3 regions of the Bradyrhizobium sp. 2TAF24 genome follow, and region 2 is predicted to be linked to each of the others. Evidence: riboswitches for the same ligand, from Rfam matches in the RefSeq annotation. Region 2 holds a riboswitch; each other region holds the start of a gene.
The links. A riboswitch is a leader RNA that binds a small molecule or an ion and turns the genes downstream of it on or off. The one in region 2 is predicted to bind S-adenosylmethionine.
Positions count from the first base shown of each region.

Region 1: another riboswitch for S-adenosylmethionine. It lies ahead of metX (homoserine O-acetyltransferase MetX); the one in region 2 lies ahead of AB4Z37_RS10630 (O-succinylhomoserine sulfhydrylase).
Region 3: another riboswitch for S-adenosylmethionine. It lies ahead of AB4Z37_RS17780 (threonine aldolase family protein); the one in region 2 lies ahead of AB4Z37_RS10630 (O-succinylhomoserine sulfhydrylase).

Region 1 covers NZ_JBFRFW010000017.1:12,961-20,147, reverse strand. The annotation lists gene AB4Z37_RS24205 (DUF2125 domain-containing protein) at 1-461, shown strand, start outside; gene AB4Z37_RS24200 (prephenate/arogenate dehydrogenase family protein) at 503-1,456, opposite strand; gene hisC (histidinol-phosphate transaminase) at 1,458-2,549, opposite strand; gene AB4Z37_RS24190 (chorismate mutase) at 2,593-3,447, opposite strand; SAM riboswitch at 3,650-3,729, shown strand; gene metX (homoserine O-acetyltransferase MetX) at 3,921-5,120, shown strand; gene metW (methionine biosynthesis protein MetW) at 5,117-5,779, shown strand; gene AB4Z37_RS24175 (TIGR02594 family protein) at 5,987-6,625, shown strand; gene AB4Z37_RS24170 (MOSC domain-containing protein) at 6,609-7,187, opposite strand, start outside.
Region 2 covers NZ_JBFRFW010000005.1:236,721-243,907, reverse strand. The annotation lists gene AB4Z37_RS10640 (LysR family transcriptional regulator) at 1-326, shown strand, start outside; gene AB4Z37_RS10635 (2'-deoxycytidine 5'-triphosphate deaminase) at 378-1,487, opposite strand; SAM riboswitch at 1,645-1,724, shown strand; gene AB4Z37_RS10630 (O-succinylhomoserine sulfhydrylase) at 1,793-3,010, shown strand; gene AB4Z37_RS10625 (SGNH/GDSL hydrolase family protein) at 3,238-4,176, opposite strand; gene AB4Z37_RS10620 (SGNH/GDSL hydrolase family protein) at 4,176-5,048, opposite strand; gene AB4Z37_RS10615 (OpgC family protein) at 5,066-6,391, opposite strand; gene apaG (Co2+/Mg2+ efflux protein ApaG) at 6,635-7,027, shown strand; gene AB4Z37_RS10605 (Hsp33 family molecular chaperone) at 7,030-7,187, opposite strand, start outside.
Region 3 covers NZ_JBFRFW010000011.1:38,534-45,720, forward strand. The annotation lists gene fumC (class II fumarate hydratase) at 1-572, shown strand, start outside; gene AB4Z37_RS17755 (DUF4169 family protein) at 793-981, shown strand; gene AB4Z37_RS17760 (ribbon-helix-helix domain-containing protein) at 978-1,280, shown strand; gene AB4Z37_RS17765 (ribbon-helix-helix domain-containing protein) at 1,570-1,899, shown strand; gene AB4Z37_RS17770 (ATP-binding protein) at 2,240-3,547, opposite strand; gene AB4Z37_RS17775 (response regulator) at 3,606-4,280, opposite strand; gene AB4Z37_RS17780 (threonine aldolase family protein) at 4,361-5,419, opposite strand; SAM-I-IV-variant riboswitch at 5,478-5,586, opposite strand; gene AB4Z37_RS17785 (aldo/keto reductase) at 5,681-6,703, opposite strand; gene AB4Z37_RS17790 (hypothetical protein) at 6,898-7,187, opposite strand, start outside.

The sequences.
Region 1 (7,187 bases), on a different contig from region 2:
GCGAAATTCAGGCGGCGGGCGGCCGTATCGACATCACCCAGTCGCGCATCGAGCAGGGCGAGCTGTTGTCGCTGGCGGCGGGCTCGCTCGGCATCAACACCAACGGCAAGCTCGACGGCCAGCTCGAGATGACCGTCGCGGGCCTCGACAAGATCATTCCGGCGCTCGGGCTCGACCGTCTGATCGATCAGGGCGTGTCGCAGGCGGCCATCGACAAGATGGCGCCGGGCGTCAACGCGCGGGACGTGAACAACGTCATCGGCGCGCTCGACAAGATGATTCCCGGGCTCGGCAACCTCGCGCGCAAGAACGCCAATGCGGGTCTCGCGGCCGGCATCAACATGCTGGGCCAGCCGACCACGCTCGAGGGACGCAAGGCGCTCGCGCTGCCGCTGCGCTTCGTCGACGGCGCGATCTTCCTCGGGCCGCTGCAGGTCGCGCAGACCCCGCCGTTGTACTGAGCGGTGTTCGCATCACTCGACGTCGCCGTGCAATCGCAGGCCTACTCGTCCGTCTCGTCGTCGGTCTTCGGCAGCGGCGCGTGGGGCCGGCCGAAGTCAGGGCTCGCGGTTTCCTGGCCGAGGTTGACAATGCCGCGGCGGATCGCGCGGGTGCGGGTGAACTGATCGAACAGCACCTCACCGTCGCCACGGCGGATCGCCCGGGTCAGCTTCGACAGATCCTCCTGGAAGGCGCCGAGCATTTCCAGCACCGCGTCCTTGTTGCTCAGGAACACGTCGCGCCACATGGTCGGATCTGATGCGGCGATGCGGGTGAAGTCGCGAAAGCCGCCGGCGGAGAATTTCAACACCTCGGAACGGGTGACGTCTTCCAGCTCGTCGGCGGTGCCGACGATGGTGTAGGCGATCAGGTGGGGCAGGTGGCTGGTCACGGCCAGCACCAGGTCATGATGTTCGGCGGTCATCACCTCGACATTGGCGCCGAGCGTCCGCCAGAACACCGTGAGCCGTTCTACAGCGGCGGTATCGGCGCCTTCCGGCGGGGTCAGGATGCACCAGCGGTTGATGAACAGTTCGGCAAAACCGGCATCAGGCCCCGAGTTTTCCGTACCTGCCACCGGGTGGGCCGGAATGAAATGGACCGTCTGCGGCAAATGCGGCGCCATGGCGCGCAGCACCGAGCCCTTGACCGAGCCGACGTCCGAGACGATTGCGCCAGGCTTCAGGTGGCCGCCGATGTCCTGCGCCACCTTGGCGCAAATGCCGACCGGAACACAGGCAATGACGAGATCGGCATCGGTGACGGCATCGGCGTTCGTATCCGCCACCCGGTGTCCGAGCTGCAGTTCGACAGCACGCGCGCGCACCTCCGGCGAGGCATCGGTCACGACCAGTTCGCCGGCAAGGCCAAGCTGGCGGACGGCCCGTGCGATGGACGAGCCGATCAGCCCGAGGCCGATCAGCGCGATCCGAGGAAATTGCGGTTCTGTCGTCACCTCAGCGCCCCATGAATTCGGTCAGCGCCGCGATCACCAGGCGGTTGGCCTCTTCGGTTCCAATCGTCAGCCGCAGCGCGTGCGGCAGCTTGTAGTTCTTGAGCGCGCGCAGGATCAGGCCACGCTCGGTCAGGAATGCGTCGGCATCCTCGGCGGTCTTGCCCTTCTCCAGCGGGAAATGGATCAGGATGAAGTTCGCCACGCTCGGCGTCACCTTCAGGCCGAGCTTGCCGATGGCCTCGGTCAGCTTCTCGCGCCACTTTTCGGTATGGCTGCGCGCCTTTTCAAAGTGTTCGGTGTCCTCCAGCGCGGCGACGCCGGCGAGCATCGCGGGCGTCGAGACGTTGAACGGCCCGCGGATGCGGTTGACCGCGTCGACGATGTGCGCAGGGCCGTACATCCAGCCGATACGCAGTGCGGCGAGGCCGTAGATCTTGGAGAAGGTGCGCGTCATCACCGTGTTCTCGGTGGTGGCGACGAGCTCGATGCCGGTCTCGTAGTCGTTGCGTGAGACATAGTCGCAGTAGGCCGCGTCGATCACCAGCAGCACATGGGAAGGCAGGCCGCTGCGCAGGCGCTTGACCTCGTCGAACGGCAGGTAGGTGCCGGTCGGGTTGTTGGGGTTGGCGAGCCACACCAGCTTGGTGCGCGGCGTCACGGCACGCAGGATGGCGTCGACGTCGGCGGTGAAAGCGGTCTCGGGCACGATGACGTTGGTCGCGCCGTTGCTGAGCGTTGCGATCGGGTAGACCAGGAAGCCGTGGGTGGTGTGGATCGCCTCGTCGCCTGGGCCGAGGTAGACATGGGCGAGAAAATTCAGGATCTCGTCCGACCCCGCGCCGCAGATGATGCGGTTGGGATCGAGGCCGAACTTGCGGCCGATCGCGTCGCGCAACACTTGCGACGAGCCTTCCGGATAGTCCTCGAGATGCGCGGCGGCGGCGCGATAGACTTCGATGGCCCTGGGCGAAGGGCCGAACGGTGTCTCGTTGGCGGAGAGCTTGAACACCCGGCCCGAATGCCCGTTCCCGCTCTTGCCGGGCGTGTACGGGGCAATCTCGAGAATGCCGGGCTTCGGCACGGGACGGGACATCAGCTCGGACTCCAAAAAACTCAAAATCAGGCAGGGCGCCGCGTCAGGCACCGGCCTCAGCACCGTTCGCCGGCACCGTATAGCGCGTCGCGTGGCTGCCGACGAGGGCCGCCGAGCGGATCGAGGTGCCGGCAGCGACCAGCGTCGAGGTGATCCGCGACAGCGGATGCTCCCGCGACACCGACACCAGCAGGGCCGCGCCGTCGAAGGCGCCATCGGGCACCGCGATGATCTCGGCGAATGGTGACAGCGCGCGCGCGACATTGGCGTTCCAGCCCGAGACGCGGATGCTCCACATCTCGATGTCGGTGACCATGGCGTTGTCGGCGACCCGCGAGATCACGAACACCGGCAGCGCGGCGGGGTGGTCGGCACGCTCGATGAAGGGCAAGCGGGCAATGATCTTCGGTGCGCCGGCGGCTTCCAGCGGGATCCACCACGGTGAAATGCTGGCGGTTGCCGGGACGAGCGCCAGGTCACCTTTCGACTTGGCAGCCGCCTCGACCGCTGCCGGCGCGCTGAAATGCGCTGTGAACGGCACGGTGAAGCCGAAATGGAAGCGGGCGGAATCGCGCATCGCGGACTCGCCGGGGGAGAGATCGGCGTGCACGGCGAACGGTGCCTGCACATAGGTGAACGTCGCGATGATGACGCGCCAGATGCTCTCCACCGTATCGAGCGGCAGGATGCCGTGATGGCGCTGCACCAGGCGCCGCATCATGTCGGCCTCACGCGCCGGACGGAATGCCGAGCCGACTTCCTGCGTCTGCTTCACCGCGATCAGGCGATCGATGATCTCGGCGCGTTGCATCAAAAGCTCGTGCACCTGCTCGTCGATGCGGTCGATCTCGCGACGCAGTTCCTGCAGCATCGGCGGGGCGGGGGGAGCCTTGGACATCTGTGTTCAAAACCTTGCGATGGCGTTCGCTCTGCCCTGCAAGGGCCGGATCGGTCAAATTGGCAGGGTTGGCAAGGCATTGATAGGAAAGACGAGGGGCGAAAGCAAAGAAAACATGGTCAGTGCAGGCCAGCCTCGTCGCTGCCGGCCGAGGGGCGGCGATCCCCGATCTTGACGGGACAAAGCCGGGGGACTATGAGCATTACTGTTCCGTGGTCATTTGAGCCGGCCGGCTTGCAGCCACGTTAAAAAACTCGCTAAACAGGCCGGGGACAGATGAAATCCCGGCCGAACTGTGGTTCGTGCCGGTTTTTTTATGGCCGGACCCCGGTGAGATCGATCGGTTGGTCTGGAGACGCCATGTCCATGCGTGCCGCAGCAAGATTGTCCGCTCAGCCATCGTCCGGGTGCCGGCGAGGCGCACACGCCGGTGTGCGCAGGACAGCCGGCGCGCAGTGTCTCGGGGAGGTCGCATGGATACGTTGAATCAGCCGTCAGCCCGGATGGAGGCTCATGCGCGCGAGGCCGATCAGCCGAGCTCGCAGGTCGCGGTGTTCGGCAGCGACACACCGCTCCATCTTGATTGCGGCTTCGACCTCGCGCCGTTCCAGATCGCGTATCAGACCTATGGCCAGCTCAATGCCGCGCGCAGCAATGCGATCCTGATCTGCCATGCGCTGACAGGCGATCAGCATGCCGCCAACATCCACCCGGTCACGGGCAAGCCGGGATGGTGGGACATCATGATCGGCGCTGGCAAGCCGATCGATACCGACCGCTATTTCGTGATCTCGTCGAATGTGGTCGGCGGCTGTCTCGGCAGCACCGGACCGGCCTCGCTCAATCCCGCAACCGGCAAGCCGTGGGGCCTCGATTTTCCGCTCATCACCATTCCCGACATGGTGCGGGCCCAGGCGATGCTGGTCGATCGTCTCGGCATCGACACCTTGCTGGCCGTGGTCGGCGGGTCGATGGGCGGCATGCAGGTGCTGCAATGGGCAGCAGCCTATCCGCAGCGGGTGTTCGCGGCGTTGCCGATCGCCTGTGCGACGCGCCATTCGGCACAGAACATTGCGTTTCACGAGGTCGGCCGCCAGGCGGTGATGGCCGATCCGGACTGGTGTCAGGGCCGCTATTTCGAGCACGGTCTGCGTCCGCAGCGCGGTCTCGGCGTCGCGCGCATGGCCGCGCACATCACCTATCTGTCGGATGCGGCGCTGCATCGCAAGTTCGGACGGCGGCTGCAGGACCGCGCCTTGCCGACCTTCTCCTTTGATGCCGATTTCGAGGTCGAGAGCTATCTGCGCTATCAAGGCTCATCGTTCGTCGAACGCTTTGACGCCAACAGCTATCTCTATCTGACGCGGGCGATGGACTATCTCGATATCGCGGCGGATCACGACGGCGTGCTGGCGCGCGCGTTCCGCGGCACGCGTACGCGCTTCTGCCTGGTGTCGTTCACCAGCGACTGGCTGTTCCCGACCGCCGAGTCGCGCAACGTGGTGCATGCGTTGAACGCCGGCGGCGCACGGGTCTCGTTCGCCGAGATCGAGACCGACAAAGGGCACGACGCATTTCTGCTCGACGTGCCTGAATTCCACGATATCGCGCGCGCCTTCCTCAACTCGGCCGCCGTGGCGCGTGGCCTCGGCAATACGGATGCAACGACATGACGGCACAGAGCGAAGCTCTCCAGGCGACAGGCGGTCTTGTGCGCCCCGCCGATGCCTATCGCGGCGACCATCTGCTGGTCGCGGAAATGGTCGCGCCGGGATCGCGGGTCCTCGATGTCGGCTGCGGCGAGGGAGACCTGTTGCGGTTGCTGGAAAGCCGCGGCGTCGACGGCCGTGGCATCGAGCTGTCGCGCGAGGGCGTCAATCACTGCGTCGCCAAGGGGCTTGCGGTGATCCAGGGCGATGCCGACACTGATCTCGTCAACTATCCTGACGACTCCTTCGATTACGTGATCCTGTCGCAGACGCTTCAGGCGACGCGCCAGCCCAAGGTCGTGCTCGAGCACCTCTTGCGCATCGGGCGCCGCGCCATCGTCTCGTTCCCCAATTTCGGGCACTGGCGGATGCGGCTGCAGCTACTCGTCAAGGGCCAGATGCCGCGCACCGAGCATCTGCCGGCGACATGGTACGACACCGCCAACATCCATTTCTGCACCATCAAGGATTTCGTGCAGCTGTGCGACGAGATCAACGTCAAGATGGAGCGCGCGGTCGCGCTCAATCTCAACGGTCTGCCGCTGCGGCTCAATGCGCCGTGGTGGTTCTGGAACATGTTCGGCGAGCAGGGCGTCTTTCTTCTCAGCCGTGGCAGCCGTTGAACGATTAACCTTCGCTTCAGCAATCGGGCGCCAACGCGGCGTGGAACCCCACTGAATCGTCACATTGTGATCGCGACATCACCACGAAATGATTGCGCTGCGACCACATTGTGCCTTGCTCTCGTCACATCAGATTCGTCTTTCGCGCACGGATAACGGGCCCCTTAAGGGGCCCGTTGGATTTGGGGGTGTCACTAGGGATACATGATGATCGAATCGACTACGTTTCGCCTGCCGCTGCGGCATGTCGCGCTCGCGCTGTGTTCGGTGGCAATCGTCGCGCTTGCGACACCGGCTTCGGCGAGGCCCTCTCACGGCGCGAGCCGTCATTCTCACGTTCATAGCCACTATGTTCGCCACCAGGCCGTGCGGCATTCCGGCCGGCACTATCGGCATGCGCGCCGCGCTGCCGGCGCGCGGGGCGAGGCTTCGATGTCGCCTTCGATGTCGCCTTGGGAAAATCCGGCGTTCGCCGGCCCGGCGCCGAGCTTTGGTGGTTCGGATGTCGTCGCCGAAGCGCGCCGCTACATCGGCAGCGGCAACCCCACCGACCGCCGCAGCCTGTGGTGTGCGCGGTTCATGAACATGGTGCTGCAGCGTTCAGGCCATAAGGGTACTGGCTCCGACATGGCGCGTTCGTTCGCGAGCTATGGCCAGCGTGTTTCCGGTCCGCAGGTCGGCGCCATCGCGGTCATGAGCCGCCGCGGCGGCGGCCATGTCGGCGTCGTCAGTGGCGTCGATGCCAACGGCAATCCGATTGTCGTATCAGGCAATCACGGGCATCGCGTGGCCGAGGCGGTCTATCCGCGCTCGCGCGTCTACGCTTACGTCATGCCTCAGAGCTGACCTCGTCGCTCACCACGATCGGGTCGCCGCTGGCCACTTCGCCATCGGCGACCACCTCGGCATAGACGCCGCAGTCGTCATGCCCGTATTGCCGCATCATGTCATGCGGCAGGCCGAGATCGCGGAGTCCCGTCACGGGATCCACATTGATGGCGGCGCAGCGCATGATCCGCTTGGTGACCTTGAGCCGCGCTCCGCCGATCGCCAGCGTCCGGCCGATCAGGCCGAACTCGTGCCAGGCCGGCCACCCCGTCACATAGAGATTGGCGCGAAAGCGCAACGGGTGTACCGGCTGCCCGACCAGGGTGGCGAGATCAGCGACACTCGCCAGGTTGATGACCGACAGCACCTTCTTCGGCGTATCCGAGAAACTGTGGCCGGGGGCGAAGAGCACCTTCGGCGGCCCCCGCAACTCCTTGACGAATGTCTTGGCGACGAACTGTTCGATCACGGCGCGGCCTTCGTCGCTCTGCAGGTCGCCGCAGGCGACCTCCTGTCCGTGATGGCGGATGGTCAGGACGTGGCTATCTTGGTCGTAGCTGGTCTCGAACGTTGCCAGGCG
Region 2 (7,187 bases):
ACCAGATCCTGTCGTTCTTCCGCGATCGCAGCGTGGAGGCGCAAGTCATCCAGGAGGTGCGCGAACTGCAGACCGCTCTCGGCCTGGTCGCGGCCGGCGTGGGCATTACTCTCGTGCCCCACTCGGTCCATCATCTGCGCCGGGATGACGTGGTCTATCGTCCGCTCGCGGAAGATGCGATCACCTCGCCGCTGATCATGAGCTTTCGCACCAGCGACAGCTCACCGGAGGTGCGCGAGATCCTCGACCTCATCCGCGCCGTCTACGATGCGGCCCGCGGTGTCGAGACTGCCGGTGTTCAGGCCAAACCTCGGCGGCGCAGCTGATCGCCGCTGCCATGAACCTGCCCCGCCGCGGCAACGCAGGCGCACGCGCGCTCAGGGCGCGCGGAAGTGCTTCGACAGCTTCAGGCCCTGGCCCTGATAGTTCGAGCTGATGCGCTGGCCGTACAACGCGCCGGGCCGCGACAGCATCTTCTCGTACACCAGCCGGCCGACCACCTGGCCGTGCTCGAGGATGAACGGCACCTCGCGCGAGCGCACCTCCAGCACCGCGCGCGAGCCCTGCCCGCCGGCGCCGGCATGGCCGAAGCCGGGGTCGAAGAAGCCGGCATAGTGGACGCGGAATTCGCCGACCAGCGGATCGAACGGCACCATCTCGGCGGCGAAATCCGGCGGCACCTGCACCGCCTCTTTCGACGCCAGAATATAGAACTCGCCGGGATCGAGGATCAGGCTGCCGTCATTGCGCGCCCGGATCGGCTCCCAGAAATCGTCGACCGCATAACCGCCGCGGCGATCGATATCGACCACGCCGGTGTGGCGCTTGGCGCGGTAGCCGACAAAACCGTTCGAGCCCTCGCCCGACAGGTCGATGCTGAGCGCAAGCCCATTGGAGAGATCGGCGTCTTCCTGATCGACCAGTTGCTCGCGCGCGTGCAGCGCCTGCAGCGCCGCGGCATCGAGTTGCGCATCGCCGGTGCGGAAACGGATCTGCGACAGGCGCGAGCCTTCGCGCACCAGCACGGGGAACGTTTTCGGGCTGATCTCGGCGTAGAGCGGGCCGTGGTAGCCGGCATCGATGGTATCGAAGCGGCGGGTGCCGTCGGCGATCACACGGGTGAAGACATCGAGCCGTCCGGTCGAACTCTTCGGGTTGGCCGTCGCGGAAATCGACGCCGGCAGCGCCAGGCTCTCCAGCAGCGGCACGATATAGACGCAGTTGGTCTCCAGCACCGCATCATCGGTCAGGTCGATCTCGTGCAGCTTCAGCCCGTCGATACGTTCTGCAACGGTTGAGCGCGGCCCCGGCAGGAAGCTGGCACGAACGCGGAAGGCGGTGCTGCCGAGCCGCAGGTCGAGGCTCGCCGGCTGGATCTGGCTCTCGACGAACGGATATTCGGGCAGGATGACGCCATCATCCGCCATCGCCGCGATCATGCGATCCGGCAGAATTCCCCTGGCATCGGGCGGCAGCGAATAGGTCACGGTCGACGTCCCCTGGAGCACCTTCCGGCGAGGCAGGCCATTTGCGCCCCTCGCGCGGTAAACTAACCGGATATCAGTCCCGGGCCGACAAGTCAGGGTCTTTTATCGGGTAGAGGAACGGTGACTTGACGGAAAGGCCCCCCGGGATTATGACGCGGATCTATCCCGTGGTCATTTGAGCCGGCCGGCTTGCAGCCACGTTAAATAAATCGCTAAACAGGCCGGGGACACCAGTGATCCCGGCCGAACTCGATGTTCAGGCCGGTTTTTTATGGCCGATTGCGATCGGTCAGTCTGGAGTCACGATGTCCGAAGCCCCCAAGGGTCCTGCGAAGAGCCCCTCCCCGACCGCCAAATACCGCCCCGAGACCCGCCTGGTGCACGGCGGCACGCTGCGCTCGCAATATGGCGAGACCTCCGAAGCGCTGTTCCTGACCCAGGGCTTCATCTACGACACCGCCGAGCAGTGCGAAGCGCGCTTCACCGGCGACGACCCCGGCTTCCTGTATTCCCGCTTCTCGAACCCGACGGTCGCGATGTTCGAGCAGCGCATGGCCGAGCTCGAGGGCGCCGAGGCCGCCCGCGCCACCGCCACCGGCATGGCGGCGGTGACCACCGCGATCCTCGCCCCGCTGCGCGCCGGCGACCATGTGGTCGCCGCCAAGGCGCTGTTCGGCTCCTGCCGCTATGTGGTGGAGGACCTGCTGCCGCGCTACGGCATCCAGTCGACGCTGGTCGACGGCATGGACCTCGACCAGTGGCAGAAGGCGATGCGCCCCAACACCCGCACCTGCTTCCTGGAAAGCCCGACCAACCCGACCCTCGACGTCGTCGACATCGCCGCGGTCGCTGAGATCGCGCACAATGGCGGCGCGCGCCTCGTGGTCGACAACGTGTTCGCGACCCCGATCTGGCAGAGCCCGCTGCAGCTCGGCGCCGACGTCGTGGTGTATTCGGCGACCAAGCACATCGACGGCCAGGGCCGCTGCCTCGGCGGCGTGATCCTGTCGTCGGAGCAGTTCATCCAGGACAACATCCATACGTTCCTGCGCCAGACCGGCCCGGCGATGTCGCCGTTCAATGCCTGGGTGCTGCTGAAGGGCCTGGAGACGCTCGCCATCCGCGTTCGTCAACAGACCGACAGCGCCGCGGCGATCGCCGACGTGCTCGCTGAGCATCCCAAGATCTCGCGCCTGATCTATCCCGGGCGCAACGACCACCCGCAGGCCGCGGTGGTGAGGAAGCAGATGCGCGGCGGATCGACGCTGATCGGCTTCGAGGTCAAGGGCGGCAAGCCGGCGGCGTTCCGCACGCTCAACGCGCTCAAGCTCGCGCGCATCAGCAACAACCTCGGCGACGCCAAGAGCATCGTCACCCATCCGGCGACCACGACCCACCAGCGCCTGACGCCGGAGGCCCGTGCCGAGCTCGGCATCTCCGAAGGCTTCATCCGCTTCTCCGCCGGCCTCGAGCACCGCGACGACCTCATCGAGGACCTGCTCGCGGCACTGGAGCAGGCGTGACGCACGCCTGAACGCGTCGCTAGGCGCGCTGCGTCATGCGCGGGGCTTGCCCCGCGCAACCAGCTTGCGGCGCTTCGATCACGGCGAGGTCTTCAAGATGGACACCGGGTCACGGCGCCAATGCGCCGGCCCGGTGATGACGCAGAAAAGATGGAAGCGCATCGTATGACGCACAGCCGATGGCGCCATCAAGTTCAGCCCCTCGCCCACCGGGCACGGCCTTCGCCCTACATCGGACGGAAGGTCAGCACGTTGGACGGCACCTCGGCGCCGGCCTGGACCTGATCCACCGAGCGGATGATCGAGTCGCCGAGCAGCTGCGCGAAGCAGGCGTAGCCCCAGTCGTTCATGTGCAGGCCGTCCTTGATGACGAAGTCGTCGAACGGCAGCTTCTGGTCGTTGTGCCATTCCTTCATCACCGCGAAGCGCGGGAACAGGCCGACCTTCATCGCCCGCGCAGCGCGGCCGATGATCCCTACCATCTTGGTGGCATCGGCCTCCTTCGCGGTGGTCGCCGGCACGTATTGCGGATCGACCAGCACAATGTCGGCGCCAATCGCCTGCAACTGATGAATGCCGTCCTCGAGCAGGCCCCGCGTGGCGTCGATGTCGCCGCCCTTCACCACGGTGTTGGTGCCGAGCTGCCAGATCACGAGGTCCGGCTTCTGCTCGATCACGCTGCTCTTCAGCCGGGCCATCATCTCCGGCGTATCCTCGCCGCCGATGCCCTGGTTCATCACCGTGATATCGGCCTTCGGGTAACGCCGCCGCAGCTGCTCGGCGAGACGGTTGGGATACTGGAAGGCCGGGGAGCTCGCGCCATAGCTCGCGGTCGACGACGAGCCGAACGCGATGATGGTGACATGCTCGCCGGACGCGATCTTGCGCGCCACATGCGGCAGCGTGGCCTCGAGCTTCACATCCTTGGGCGTTGCGCACGGCACGCGGCTGAAGACGTCGCCGGCGCTCCTGGCCACCGACCTCACCGCATCGATCGCCTTGCCGGTCACGCCCCTGGGGGCCGCAGGCGGCGTCTCCGGCCGCGCGGCCGCGACCTCGTTGCCGGCGGACGCATCCGATGCCCGCGCGCCGCCTGGCGCGCCCGCGAGCAGCATCGCGCCGATGGCGGCGCAACAGGCGCTCCGGACTGTCCAGGACAACGTCATCAGTGCTGAACCTTATCGGCGGGGGCCGCGGGGCCGATATGGGCCGTTTCGATCACAAACGTGGCGAGCGCCTGGCCGAGGCAGTCATGCACCCGCTTGGCGAGCCCGAAGCCATGGTGAGGGTTGAACAGGTCGAACAAGCCGTTCTCGTTCCAGTAACGCATCAGGGCGAACCGGTCGAACAGCGGCACATTGTGCTCCTGGGCGCCGACCCGCATGTTGTCGAGATACGGCGCCACGGTGATCATCGTTTCCATCCGGGGACTGTACTGCAAATTCATCAGCAAGACATCGGTTCCCGCGTTCTGGAGCCCGGTGACGCCCTCGTCTATTGCAGCGCGGAAATCGTCCGGATCGATGGAACGGACCGCATCCACGGTTCCTGTCTGCCAGATCACCAGGGTCGGCTTGCGCTCTTTCGCCAGTTTCTCGAGCCCTTCGGCGACTTCCGCCGCCGTCCGCTTGACCTGCAGTTCGGTGGCGACGCTGACCGCGACCCCCGGCAGACGCTCGCGCAGCGTCGCCTCGAGCCGCGCCGGATAGGAGGTTCCCATCCCGTCCGGCCCGGACAGCATCGAGGACCGGCTGCCGACCACCAGAACATCGAGCCGGCGCGGACCCGTCACCGCGTCCGCCACGCGGTCGAGCTTGCTTTCGCTCGACTGGAGGTATTCAGGAACCTCACACGCCGCAATCCCCTTGGCCTTGTCCTGGTCCGGCTGCGCCGCGCCAGGCTCTGCGGCCTTGGTGTCGGGCACCTTCGTCTCAGGCGCGGGCGCCACGGCGGCAGGCGCCTGAGGCTCCTCCGCCCGGGCCATCGAAACACAGACCGCCTCGCCGGCCATCAGCCCGGCCAGCAGCACGGTGGACATGATCCTGGAGCTGATCCTCACAACTCCCCTCCTGCCAGGTCGGCGTTTTCATCCGCGATCTTCGCGCGTGACCCGCTCTTGTCGGCGACATGCTTGTACCACGAAAAAACCCAGGCCGCGGCCGACATCACCACGATGCCGGCAACGCTGACGGCGAAATGCATCCAGGCGCCGCCGGCAACCTCCGCCAGCACGAAATGCCCGGCGAAGGCCAGGAAGACGCCGAGACAGAAAATCTCGAGCGAGTGCTGGCCGCACAGCACCAGCGGGCGCAGCCACCTCGACTTCAATCCGGGCCAGTCCTTGTGCAGGAAGCGCACCGTGATCGCGGCGAGGGCGAGAAAGTGTGCGAACCGCAGCACGTCCAGATCGGTCTTGTTGATCGGGTACATCCACTGTTCGAGCAGCCGCGGCATGAAGCGGCTGAGCTGCGGCATGTACCAGGTCAGCGTCACGCAGAACGCAAAGATAAGATATGCGAGCGAAATTCCAAGGGTGATGCGTGACGACAGGATGCGCGCCATGCGCTTGGCACCGCCGAGCGCGCACCAGGCGCCGAAAACGAAAAGCAGCTGCCAGGCGAACGGATTGAAGAACCAGACGCCGTTGGGGTAGGCCGGCAAGGCAAGATCATACTCCCAGGTCACGGCATAGAGCAGCACCGACAGCCCCAGCGCCACATCGGCCTTGCGCTGCATCAGCCACAGGATCGGTGGCAGGAAGACCATCAGAACGATGTAGAGCGGCAGCACGTCCATGTTGACGGGCCGGAACTTGAGCAGCAGCGCCTGCAGAATGGTGACGTCGGGCTGCTTGAGGAAGTCGAGAATGCCCATTTCCTCCGCGTAGAGCGGGTTCTCGAAACTGGTCGCCACATAAGAGATCTCGGCGAGGTAGATCGTGAACAGGAAGACATGCGCGACATAGATCTGCCACACCCGCTTGAAGATGCGGGCGCTGGCGACCACGAACCCGCGGTCCTGCATGGCGCGGCCGTAGACGAAGGCTGCGGTATAGCCGGAGATGAAGATGAAGATCTCGGTGGCGTCGCTGAAGCCGTAGTTGCGGATGGTGAACCAGGTCAGGATGTTCGGCGGCAGGTGATCGATGAAGATCAGCCACAGCGCGATGCCGCGAAACAGATCGAGGCGCAGCTCCCGCTCGCCGCCGGCATGCGCCGGGATTTGTTTGGCCGCCTTCGACGGCCGTGCAGCCGCGAGCGCGGCCGGATGGCCCTCCGTCGCGCCGCCGCCCGCGTCACAGGCCGGCTCCCGCAGCGCGGCCAGGGGCGTATCCTGCGGGACGTCCTTGGCGGGACCGGCAGTGTGGGCAGTAGCAGTCATTCGTATCCGCATCGAGCCGGCGGGTGGCCGCGCGCCCCGGATCCTTCCGAAGCAGCGAGCACCATCCCCGCGGAGTGTAAAAGGTCAGATCAGGCCGCGCAAACGATCCGACCCGGCATGAAAATGCTAGGCTGACAGTGCGGCAAAAAAGGAGCACGCTGGCCTCAGCGCGCCGGTGTCGCGCTCGAGATCGGACCTGTTGTACGAACCTGCTATTCAGACCCGCTATTCGGACCTGCCATCATGTACCGCGCCGTCACCCGCCAGATCGTCGTCACCGTGCAGCCGAACTTCATGCCGGAGCGGTCGTCGGTTGAGAAGAACCAGTATTTCTGGTCCTACACGATCGTCATCGTCAACGCGGGCCCCGAGACGGTCCAGCTCAAGACACGGCACTGGGTCATCACCGACGGCACCGGCCGCCAGCAGGAGGTTCGCGGCGAAGGCGTGGTCGGCGAGCAGCCGGTGCTGGGGCCGGGCGAACGGTTCGAGTACACCAGCGGCGTGCCACTGCCGACCCCGTCCGGCTTCATGACCGGACGCTACCAGATGGTCAGCGACAGCGGCGACCGCTTCGAGATCGACATCCCGCTGTTCTCGCTCGACAGCCCCAACCTCAAGCGCACCATCAACTGATGCTAGACGCCGGCCTCCGCCGGCGTGAAATCGTACACCGAGCTGCAGAATTCGCAGGTCACCACAACCTTGCCGTCCTGCACCATCTCCGCGCGGTCCTTCTGGTCGAAGCGCTGGAGCATCGCCGCGACGGCGTCGCGCGAGCACGAGCACTGCGCGT
Region 3 (7,187 bases), on a different contig from region 2:
ATGTGGCGGTTCATGGCGCCATCAACGCCGCCGCCACCGGCCTGTTCAAGATCGCCAACGACATCCGCCTGCTCGGCTCGGGCCCCCGCTCCGGGCTCGGCGAGCTGATCCTGCCGGAGAACGAGCCGGGCTCCTCGATCATGCCGGGCAAGGTCAATCCGACCCAGTGCGAGGCGCTGACCATGGTGTGCTGCCAGGTGTTCGGCAACCAGACCACCATCACCGTCGCGGGCAGCCAGGGCCATTTCGAGCTCAACGTCTACAAGCCGGTGCTGGCGCATTGCATGCTGCAATCAATCGGGCTGCTCGCCGACGCGGCGCGCTCGTTCACCGATCACTGCGTCAGCGGCATCAGGGCCGACGAGACGCGGATTCACGAGCTGATGCAGCGCTCGCTGATGCTGGTCACCGCGCTGGCGCCCAAGATCGGCTACGATAATGCCGCAAAGGTTGCAAAGACTGCCCACGCCAACGGCACCACCCTGCGCGAGGAGGCTGTCCGGCTCGGTTTTGTGACCCCGGCGGAGTTCGACCAGTTGGTGCAGCCGGACAAAATGACGCAGCCAGGTTGATCTGGACACACTAAATATTGATACGACATAGCGGTGGCAGCATGGTGTGGTGGTGGCGGCCAAAAACTAAAGTCGTACGTCCCCCCTGTTGCGAATTGCCACGTAAGTCGCAGACTTATACACGTTAAACGTGTATCGAACGGGAATCGGGCGGTGCGGCGGTGGAAGGCCCTCGGGAGTGCCGGGGGCAAGGCGCTGGACCGACCCCAGAGGAGTGACCGTGGGCGAAGTCGTCAACCTCAATCGCGTCAGAAAACGAACCGCGCGGGCGCAGGCCGAAAAAGAAGCCGAAGCCAACCGGGCGAAGTTCGGACGCACCAAGACTGAACGGACCATCGAGGACGCCAGGGCGCGTCGGCAGGAGGCGCTGCTCGATCAGCATCACCTCGACCAAGGGGACGCGTCATGAAGTCCCCCGTCGTCAAACGCTCGATCGTCGTCGCCGGGCACAAGACCAGCGTCAGCCTGGAAGAAGCCTTCTGGAGCGGCATGAAGGAGATCTCCAGCGAGCGCGACCTCACGCTGTCGGAGCTCGTCGGCGAGATCGACGGTCATCGCCAGCAAGGCAACCTGTCGTCCGCCATCCGGCTGTTCGTGCTGGACTACTTCCGCCAGCGCGCCAACGGTCACGCGAAGTTGAACGATCACGTGAAATCGGGTGACGGGGTGGACAAGGCTGCGCAGATCTCCCATCAGGAAAACACCTGACGGCCTCCCCCGAATTCGTGAACCCGGCTAGGTTGTTTACCGAATATCAACGGTAGACAAAGTGGGTTACGTTTTACCCGCATCGCATCGCCTGATTGAAAAAGCGTGATGCGACGGGGCCGAGACAGGCGCCGGCCGCGCCTCTCTCACCCTCCATTCTGACTGTGCAAAGGTTCGCGTCCGGCGAAGACTCGTCGCGCGCAAGCGAAGACGCTTGGCCTAATGAAGCTTTGGCCGCGTGAACCTGCACGGTGACCGATTTGGTGACGAATTGGAGAAGGAGCTGGGCATGGAAACCGAAAGACACGTCGCCGATACTGTGGCGATGCCGATCGACAAGGAGTTTGCAGTCGTCAAGCGCTCGGTCGTGGTCGATGGCCACAAGACCAGCGTCAGCCTCGAGGACGCGTTCTGGCGCAGCCTCAAGGATATCGCCGCGCGACGCGGCATGACGCTGTCGACCCAGATCGCGGTCATCGATCAGCACCGCAAGACCAACAACCTGTCATCGGCCATTCGGCTGTTCGTGCTCGAGCATTTCCGTGCCCGCGCGCTGAGCGCGGTGTTCATCGGCGAGCGCCAGGGCATGACGCGCTCCCACCTGGAGCCGCGTGTCTAAGGGGGATCCCTCCCCCTTTCACGGCGCGTCGTCGTCTGCCGCGCAGGTCTCGTCCGCGGGTTTGACGCCGATGGCGTTGAACACCGCCGTCAGCGCCACGACGACAATCAGGTTCAGGACCACCGTGGTGAGCGCGGTGTAACCGGGAAACGTGTAGCCACGCGCTGCGCCTGGCCGTCCCGTTCATGGCGCTCCTGCAGCCGGCTGATGTGGCTTCGGCACATGGTGCGCCCGGGGCCGACCTGATTGGCGATGGAATTTATGACAGTGCGCGCACGGTTTCGCGATGCGCAACAATTATAGCGCACCGCACTCCACATCCGTCGCATTCACATGGAATTCAGTGGGCCGCACGGGCGGTACGCAGCCGCACCGTGAACCGCGCACCGCCGGCCGGGCCATCGCCAACCGTGACCGTGCCGCCATACTGCTCGACGACGCGCCGAACGATCGACAGGCCAAGACCGGCGCCGCCCGGGCGGCGCCGGTCGCTGCGCCAGAAGCGCTCGAAGATCAGATCGCGCTGCTCCGCCGGAATTCCGGGCCCCTCGTCGAGCACGCTGACGGCGCCGTCCGCCTCCACCACCACCTCGACCGAGGTCCCGGCCGGAGTATGATGCACCGCATTCTCCACCAGATTGCGGATCGCCCGCCGCAGCATCTCGGCGTTGCCATGCACCGGCCGCGGCTCGGCAGCGCCCTTCAGGCCGATGCTCTTGTGCCGGGTGACCGCCAGCGGCGCGATGAACTCCACCACCTCGGCGCAGACCGCGGACAGGTCCGCGGTCTCCGCCGGATCGACCACCAGTGTGTTCAGCTCGGCGATGTCGAGCAACTGCCCGACGATCCGCCCCATGCCGTCGATATCGCGGTGCAGATCGGCCGCCACGCTGCGATCGGCAATGGTGTCGATCCGGGTGCGCAGGATGGCCAATGGCGTGCGCAGCTCGTGCGCGGCGTCGGCGGTGAACTCGCGCTGCGCCCGGAAGCCGGCCGCGAGGCGATCGAGCGCCTGGTTGACGGCTGCGACCAGCGGCAGGATCTCGCTGGGAATCCGCTCAGCCGAGAGGCGGACATCGGTCCGCGCAGGACCGATCTGCTTGGCGTCCTCGGACGCGTCGAGCAATGGACGCATGGCCCGGCGGAAGATGACGATGTCGATCGCCAGCAGCAGCAGCAGGATCGGCAGCGTGATCCAGCCGACATGGCGGAAGAAGTTCGCCACGATGTCGTCGGTGATCACGTCGCGATGGGACAGATCCTCGGCGACCTGGATCCAGACCGAGTGGCTGCCGATCCTGCGCAGCACGCTTGCGCCGGACACCACGCTGCCGTTGCGCCGCGCCTCCTGGTAGCTGACGCGCTGGCTGACGGACGGCACGGGAAACAGCAGCGTCCCGCTTTTGCGCGACGAAAACAGCAGTTCGCCCGAGGGCTCGATCACGTCGTAGAAATAACGGCCATAGGCCTCCGAATAGAGGTCGCGCAGCGCCTGCGGCAGATCGAGCACGAGCTTGCCGTCGGGCCCCGCCGTGATCTTGCGCGCGATCGCCTCCGCCTGATCGCGCATCGCGGCGCGATGCAGGTTGGTGATTTCGGAATTCAGCAGCCAGAACAGCACCAGCGGCATCACCACCGCCGTCAGCATCACCGCGACCACATGCAGCAGCACGACGCGCGAGGCGATCGACGGAAAGCGGAACACGCTACTTGTCCTCGGACAACAGGTAGCCGACGCCGCGAATGGTGTGGATCTGCAGTTTCGCGCCATTTTCGGCGAGCTGCTTGCGCAGCCGCGAGACATAGACCTCGACCGCGTTCGAGGCCACTTCGCCGGCGAGCCCGAAAATGTGGTCCTCCACCGTCTTCTTCGGCACCACCCGGCCCTGGCGGCGCAGCAGGATTTCCAGCACCGAGGTCTCGCGCGCGTAGAACACGAACGGCTTGCTGTCGATGAAGACCTGCCGGCTCTCCGTGTCGTAGACGAGATTGCCGAGATGCAGCGAGCTGCCGAGCAACTGGCCCGGCCGGCGCAGGATCGCCTCCAGCCGCGCCACCAGTTCCTCCAGCGCGAACGGCTTGACCAGATAGTCGTCGGCACCGCTGCGCAGGCCGGTGACGCGATCCTGCAGGCCGTCGCGCGCGGTCAGCACCAGCACCGGCAGCGGGTCCTTGCGATGGCGGATCTCCCTGAGGATGGCGAGGCCGTCGCCATCAGGCAGCCCGAGATCGAGCACCAGCGCCGCGAAGTGGGTCGTCGTCAGCGCCGCGCGGGCTTCCGCCGCGCTGTTGAGCACGTCGACCGCAAAGCCCGCTCCGGTCAGCCCCTTCGCCAGCAGCCGCGCCAGCTCGACATTATCCTCGACGATCAGCAGTCTCATGATCAGTTCACATCGTTGATCCCAGCGCTGTGGTAAGGCCGTGCAGCGGCTTTAGCCACTGTATTTTTCCGCGCCGGCCTTCAGGCCGGCAGCGGCATCGCCGCGGCCTCCCCGGCGACGGCCCGCAGGTCGGCCGCAAGCTCATCGGCGCGCAGCGGATCCGCATCCCATGCGAACATGAACCGCGCGCCACCACCGATGAAGGTGTAGAAGCGCCAGCCCCTGCGACGCAGCGCCGCAAGCGCAGGCTCGGCGAGGCGCACGAACACCGCATTGGCCTCGACCGGAAACATGATCTCCAGCCCAGGCGTGCCGGCAATCCCGCGGGCGAGGCGCTGCGCGCAGGCATTGCCGTGCGCGGCGTTGGCAAGCCAGGTGCCATTGCCCAGCATGCCGACCCACGGTGCCGCCAGAAAGCGCATCTTGGAGGCGAGCTGCCCGGCCTGCTTGCAGCGATAATCGAAATCCTCGGCGAGCCTGGGATCGAAGAACAGGATGGCTTCACCGGCGGCCATGCCGTTCTTGGTGCCGCCGAAGCACAGCACATCGACGCCGGCGCGCCAGGTCAGGTCCGCCGGACTGCAGCCGAGATGAGCACAGGCGTGCGCGAAGCGCGCGCCGTCCATGTGCAGGTGCAGGCCGAGCTCGCGGCACACCGCAGCGATCGCCCGCACCTCGTCGAGGCTGTAGACCTGTCCCGTTTCCGTGGGTTGGGTAATGGTCACGACGCGCGGCTTGGGAAAGTGAATGTCGCGGCGGTTGGTGGCGAGCGCGCGGATCGCCTGCGGCGTCAGCTTGCCGCCGACGGCGGGCGCGACCAGCAGCTTGGAGCCGTTGGAGAAGAACTCCGGCGCGCCGCACTCGTCGGTTTCGACATGGGCTGCGTCGGAACAGATCACGCTGTGGTAGGACTGGCACAACGCCGCCAGCGCCAGCGAATTCGCGGCCGTGCCGTTGAAGGCGAAGAACACCTCGCACGGCGTCTCGAACAGCGTGCGAAAGGCATCCGCCGCCCGCTCGGTCCAGGCGTCCTCGCCGTAGGCCGGCGCGTGTCCGCTGTTGGCCTCGGCCATCGCCTGCCATGCAGCGGGACAGATGCCGGAATAATTGTCGCTGGCAAATTGCTGGGGTTCGCTCATGCACGCCGCCTTTCCTGGTCTGTCCATCGACCGGGCGAAGCAGACGCGATGATGTGGCGAGGGCCCGTTTGGTTGCCGGATCGGCCGCATCTCCCCGTGACCGGGGACCGCCACCTTGCTCGGGAGCAGGTTGGCGTTGAGCGTCAGCTCAACTCGTGATGGTGACCATGCCCATAGACGGGAAATGCGGCGCTGGCAAGGGCCGCAGGCCGCATGGCGGCCCGCGGCGGTCGTCCGATCCTGAATGGCGACCGCGTGCGATCAGCCGTCGAGCGGCGTGGTGCGCGGCCGGCGGCCCTCGATCGGATAGGCCGGATCGTTGTAGCCCGGCGTCGAGGGATGGCCACTGACCACGAGGCTGTCGACCAGCGCCTCGTCCTCGGCGCTGAAGCGGTGATCGAGCGCTTTGACATAGTCATCCCACTGCGCCTCGGTGCGCGGCCCGGCGATCACCGCATCGATCAGGCGGTTGTTGAGCACCCAGGCGACCGCGAACTGGCCGGCAGTGATGCCGCGCGCCTCGGCGTGAGCACGCAGCGTCTGCGCCAACTGCAATGACTCCGGCCGCCATTCGGTCTGCATGATCCGGCTGTCGTTGCGGCCGGCGCGCGTGCCCTGCTCCGGTCGTTCGCCGGGCGCGTATTTGCCGGTCAGCACGCCGCGCGCCAGAGGACTATAAGGCACGACGCCGAGGCCGTAGAAACGGCAGGCGGGCAACTGCTCGACCTCCGGCATCCGGTTCATGGCGTTGTAGTAGGGCTGGCTCACCACCGGCCGATCGATGCCGAGCCGATCGCAGATGTTGCAGATCTCCGCGATGCGCCAGGCGCGATAGTTCGACACCCCGAAATAGCGCACCTTGCCCTGGCGGATCAGGTCGCCCATCGCCCGCACCGTCTCCTCGAGCGGCGTGCCGTGGTCTTCCTTGTGCAGGTAATAGATGTCGAGATAGTCGGTGCCGAGCCGCGTGAGGCTCTCCTCCGCCGCCTGCAGCAGCCATTTGCGCGACAGTCCGCGGCGGTTGACGCCCTCGCCGATCGGGTTCGCCGCCTTGGTCGCCAGCACCCAGTCGTGGCGCTGCTTGCCGATAGCCCGGCCGACGATGCTCTCCGACTTGCCCTGCGAATAGGCATCGGCCGTGTCGATGAAATTGACGCCGGCGTCCTTCGCCTTGGCGATGATGGTGGCGGACGTGACCTCGTCGGTGGCGTCGCCGAACATCATGGTGCCAAGACACAAAGGCGAGACCTTGAGGCCGCTGCGGCCGAGATTGCGGTGATTCATGACGCTTCCCATCTCCCTGAGATACGAACTCCTCCCCGAATTGTCCACGAGGGGCCGATTGCCTCGCTAGGACGCGACACAGACTAGCTACGCTTGGGTATTCGTCGCGCGCCAGTATGATCCACGCTTCTGCCTACCTGACTAATTTTAGCAGTGCCGATCTGGACTATCGATCACCTTTTCGCAACGAGCCGCTAGTTGGTACTGCTCTGCGATTTGCCCACCACGTTGCAATTGGGGCCGCCATCCTCGTGGGTGGTCGAGACAGGCCTGACTTTCAGACAGAAGGTGGTTCGGTAGGTGACGTGCGACAAATCTTCGTATGTTGCCGATCCAAGGAGCCACAACTGTTCTTGTACTACTTGACGCATACGCTCCTTGACAGCGTCCTCGGTTGCTCCCCACGGGATACGCGGAATCTCAGAACCAACTGGACCAACTGGCCAGCCAAAACCTCCGCAGTCAATGGGGTCGCTTTTGCTTT